DNA from 2 places in the Paenibacillus sp. KN14-4R genome. Region 2 is predicted to be linked to the other one. Evidence: predicted binding sites of a transcription regulator. Region 2 holds the regulator's gene; the other holds the start of a gene.
What was found. Region 2 encodes CtsR, which represses protease genes until heat stress. Its sites were predicted from a motif close to ATGGTCAATAAAGGTCAAACA; they were not measured.
Positions count from the first base shown of each region.

Region 1: the regulator CtsR is predicted to act here: its motif matches at 1,040-1,060, upstream of clpP (ATP-dependent Clp endopeptidase proteolytic subunit ClpP).

Region 1 covers NZ_CP197466.1:3,824,868-3,827,334, forward strand. Annotated here, with positions in the region: gene ACSBOP_RS18820 (sugar-binding transcriptional regulator) at 1-665, opposite strand, end outside; tRNA gene ACSBOP_RS18825 (tRNA-Arg) at 888-959, shown strand; gene clpP (ATP-dependent Clp endopeptidase proteolytic subunit ClpP) at 1,152-1,736, shown strand; gene ACSBOP_RS18835 (HPr family phosphocarrier protein) at 1,807-2,076, opposite strand; gene whiA (DNA-binding protein WhiA) at 2,209-2,467, opposite strand, start outside.
Region 2 covers NZ_CP197466.1:239,477-241,943, reverse strand. Annotated here, with positions in the region: gene ACSBOP_RS01120 (protein arginine kinase) at 1-392, opposite strand, end outside; gene ACSBOP_RS01115 (UvrB/UvrC motif-containing protein) at 424-954, opposite strand; gene ACSBOP_RS01110 (CtsR family transcriptional regulator) at 973-1,431, opposite strand; rRNA gene ACSBOP_RS01105 (23S ribosomal RNA) at 1,818-2,467, opposite strand, start outside.

The DNA.
Region 1 (2,467 bases), 800 kb from region 2:
GCCTCTTGCATGAGCGATTGATACGCTTCTTCGCCAAGATCATCAGGTACGTGGAGCAGTCGATACTGCCCTCCTGTTTTCTTCGCCATCTCAGAAGCAATCGTGTTCGCTTGCATCTCCACACTTTCACCAAGTCCGCCTCTTGCAGGCACGAACCAAGATCCTTTCAGTGGAGCTGAGGTAACAAGCTGACTTGCAATGCGCGCCATAGTTGAACCGCCTGTTACAGCAATAATATCGTCGTTCGTTACATTTTTGCGAAGCACAGTGGCTCCAGCAAGACCCAGTTCTCTTTTCGTAAAAGAGGATGTATCTGCATCTCCTGCAACGATCACAACTTGTTTCAGATTAAAGGCGGAGCGGATTTGCTCTTCCAGATCGGTTAAACCGAACACTTCTTTAATCATCGGCTCTATATCCTGTAATAGCTGTCGTCCGACTTCTGATACGCTCATCCCGCTTACTTCGATTTCAATTAGGCCATGAGCCTTTAAGAAATCAATTTCACTGCGCAGGATTCGCTCTGTCATATCTAATGACATCGCAAGCGTTCTTCGGCCAATTACACCTGAGACCATAATATGGTGCAGCACGGTGTACCTTTTTTTCATTACTTCTAGAAAATCCGGCATGAGCTGCCTTTGAATTTCAAGGATTTCTCTCATTCTACACCTGCCACCAGGACATTTTATGTCCCATGGGTTCATTTTAAGTCCCACCTGACTACGTTTCCTATTATACCTAATAATGAGAGAGGAAGCAACTGTCGTATGACGCTTTTTTACCACATATGGTTATAGGCTTTCAAAAGATCCTCGATTTTATTCTGCACCCTTGATTTTTTCTGTACGTTATCCTATAATTACTCTTGCTGTCACTTATAATTTGCGCCCGTGGTCCAATGGATATGACGTAGGCCTCCGGAGCCTGAGATCGAGGTTCGATCCCTCGCGGGCGCGTATATTTACAAGAACCAAGCTCCTTCATTTAGAAGGAGCTTTTTTAATGGATATCGAATTATATATCATTACCCTGATGTTGTTTGACCTTTGTTGACCTTTAGTATAATTTCAGGTATGATAACAGAAACAGTATAATATTAATGAAGCCGCGCGTAACGCACGCTCTGCTAATTTAAGGAGGTCAAGATTATGAGTGGTTTTATTCCAATGGTAGTTGAGCCAGATGCAAGAGGCGAACGTTCGTATGACATTTACTCACGTCTGCTGAAAGATCGTATTATTTTTCTAGGATCACAAGTCAATGATCAAGTCGCAAACTCCATCATTGCACAGATGTTGTTCTTGGCAGCACAAGATCCGGATAAAGACATCTCGCTATACATTAACTCCCCTGGTGGTTCCATCACTTCCGGGATGGCGATATTTGATACCATGCAGTACATTAAGCCTGATGTATCTACGATTTGCGTAGGGATGGCTGCTTCCATGGGTGCTTTCTTGCTTGCTGCTGGTGCGAAGGGTAAACGTTTTGCACTTCCGAATGCAGAAGTCATGATTCACCAACCACTTGGTGGTGCTGAGGGTCAAGCTTCAGATATTCAAATTCGTGCGAATCGTATCATTAAATTACGCGAAAAGCTGAATGGCATTTTAGCAGAACGCTCTGGACAACCTATCGAAAAAGTTGATCGCGACACAGACCGTGACTACTTTATGACGGCAGCTGAAGCGATGGAATACGGTTTAATCGATAAAGTAATCGAGAAATTGTAATCCGCTCCACAACCCCATAAAAAACATAAAAAAGCCGCTGATTCCTCAGCGGCTTTATTGTTGATTCCTCTTATTGATTATCCAGTTCCTCTTTGCTTACTAAAGTAGCAAGAGCTGTTACAGCTTGATCAGCATCAGAACCTTCAGCGGAGATCGTAACTTCAGTTCCAGTGGAAATTGCCAAACTCATGATACCCATGATACTTTTGGCATTCACTTTCTTCTCATCCTTCTCAACAAAAATTTCAGATGAGAACTTATTCGCTTCCTGAACGAATAATGCGGCAGGTCTTGCATGAAGACCGGTCTTTAATTTCACAACGACTGGGCGTCTTGACATCGAACCAATTCCCCCTTTTTCTCTACAAATTTATTATACAAATTTTACCATTGTAACCAAAAGAAAACGCACTCATTTAACATTAGTATACCATTTCATCAACAATTACACTACATAAATATACGAACAGCCTTATTTAATCCCACGAATTCGATCAGCAAGCTCATCCAGCTTACGCAGACGATGATTGACACCTGACTTACTTACTTGACCTTTGAGCAAGTCCCCTACCTCTTTGAGATTAATATCGGGGTTTTGTAAGCGAACCTCTGCAACTTCACGCAGCTTTTCAGGCAAAGTATCTAAACCAAGTTCTTTATCAATGAGCCGTATGTTATCGATTTGGCGCACTGCTGCGCCTATCGTTTTATTCAAATTCGCTGTTTCACAA
Region 2 (2,467 bases):
TATAAGCACTGAATTCTTAGGTGGTCTTCTTCATTGACCATGACTGAGACCGATTCTTGTTCACTTAAAACGACTGCCCCATTACGCGAGTCATTCGCTAAATTAGGTGATATCAAATGCTTCTCTACGAGTACTTTCTTTTCCAATTCATTTAATTCAGATAAAGGTACGATTGTGAAATTACCGATTGTCCCTAATTCTTCGCTTGCAACGGCCTCGGTGACTTGATTTAATACTTGCTCAGACTGTGCATTCGTGGCAAGCATCGGAAAAGGGACACCTCGCAGGTTTCGAGCAATTCGAACCCGCGATGATATGACAACATCAGAGTCAGGACCATCTCCCTTCATCCAATCACTTAACGCCTCACGAGTAAACCGTTCATATGCCATACAATTCCCTCCTCCAAACACTTCAATAGTGTTATCCTTCTTGGGCGGATATCTTCTTCTCTATTTCACGAATTTCATCTCGAATCTTTGCAGCCTGTTCAAACTCTTCACGCTCAATACGTGTCATCATATCCTTCTTCAAATCTTCAATTTCTCGCTTATATTTAATGAGACCACCAGAACGCTTCGGCACTTTCCCAACATGAACGGTGTTCCCATGTACTCGCCGTAATACCCCATCCAGCTTCTCGGCAAAATTGTTATAACAGTCAACACATCCAAGACGACCCAGCTTCGTAAATTGTGTGTACGTAAGCCCACAATGATCACAATGAATTGTTGGTGCCGTTTTTGCAGTGAATCCATTGTTACCATTACTCAGATCGAAATCAAGCAATCCCGATAGTAAATTATGAATCGAGAACCCATTTGTCGTACCTGGCAATAGATCCCCTTTTTCCCGCGCACACGATTCACAAAAATGAAATTCTGTTTTCTCACCATTTACTATTTTTGTGAAGTGCAAGGAAGCTGGTTTTTTACCACATTCTTGACAGTTCATAGGTTACCTCTCCTTCAACTAACTTAATAAAGAAATTAGCATCGCTTTTAAAATTCTCGCTCTAAGCTGATCACGCATTGGCAATTTAATTTGTAATGTTTCTCTCGAAATAGCCGTTTTCATCAGATTCGCTTCTCTAACTGTGATATGTCCGCCATCTTTCAGACGATATATCAAACCCTCAGATGAAGCTTGATCAATCTGATCCTGAATCGTCTGAAATATAAAATCAATAATCGAGGCATGCGATTGCAAACAGAGCTTCTGAATACGTATATAACCACCGCCACCACGCTTACTCTCAACCAAGTAACCTTTTTCTAGAGTAAACCGAGTCGAGATCACGTAGTTAATTTGTGAAGGAACACATTGAAATTGCTCAGCTAATTCATTGCGTTGAATTTCGACGGCCTGATCGGGGCTTTGCTGCAATATTTGCTTCAAATATTGTTCAATGATTTCGGATACGTTACGCATCCATTCCCCTCCTTTCCGCTCGGTGTTAATTGACTTTGACTTTCTTTGACCTTAATTATATTATAATCAAACCTGCAACAATTGACAAGGGCCTAGTTGGAAATCCTCTTACTTCATTATTATTAGTCAAGCCGTTCAAGGCTATTCAGCAGTTCAGAAATACCTTTCGGCGAAATTATTGCATACAACGCAAAAAAATCTGTAATCACTCACAGTGATAACAGATCCATTTACAAACCCTATGGTTTGTACCTTGAAAACTAGATGCGAATTGAAGTGAAGTAAAACATGGAATAACATAAGAGCATGCTTCTCGGGTTTTCTTACGAAAACACCTACCAGCACAAACCTTTATGCTTACGAAGCAACTTTACTTCGTAAAATTTTTAGATAAGCCCTCGACCGATTAGTATTGGTCAGCTCCACACATTGCTGTGCTTCCACCTCCAACCTATCAACCTCGTCGTCTACAAGGGGTCTTACTAATTGGGAAATCTCATCTTGAGGGGGGCTTCGCGCTTAGATGCTTTCAGCGCTTATCCCCTCCGTACATAGCTACCCAGCGGTGCTCCTGGCGGAACAACTGGTACACCAGCGGTACGTCCATCCCGGTCCTCTCGTACTAAGGACAGCTCCTCTCAAATTTCCTACGCCCACGACAGATAGGGACCGAACTGTCTCACGACGTTCTGAACCCAGCTCGCGTACCGCTTTAATGGGCGAACAGCCCAACCCTTGGGACCTACTTCAGCCCCAGGATGCGATGAGCCGACATCGAGGTGCCAAACCTCCCCGTCGATGTGGACTCTTGGGGGAGATAAGCCTGTTATCCCCAGGGTAGCTTTTATCCGTTGAGCGATGGCCCTTCCATGCGGTACCACCGGATCACTAAGCCCGACTTTCGTCCCTGCTCGACTTGTTGGTCTCGCAGTCAAGCTCCCTTATGCCTTTGCACTCTTCGAATGATTTCCAACCATTCTGAGGGAACCTTGGGACGCCTCCGTTACTCTTTAGGAGGCGACCGCCCCAGTCAAAC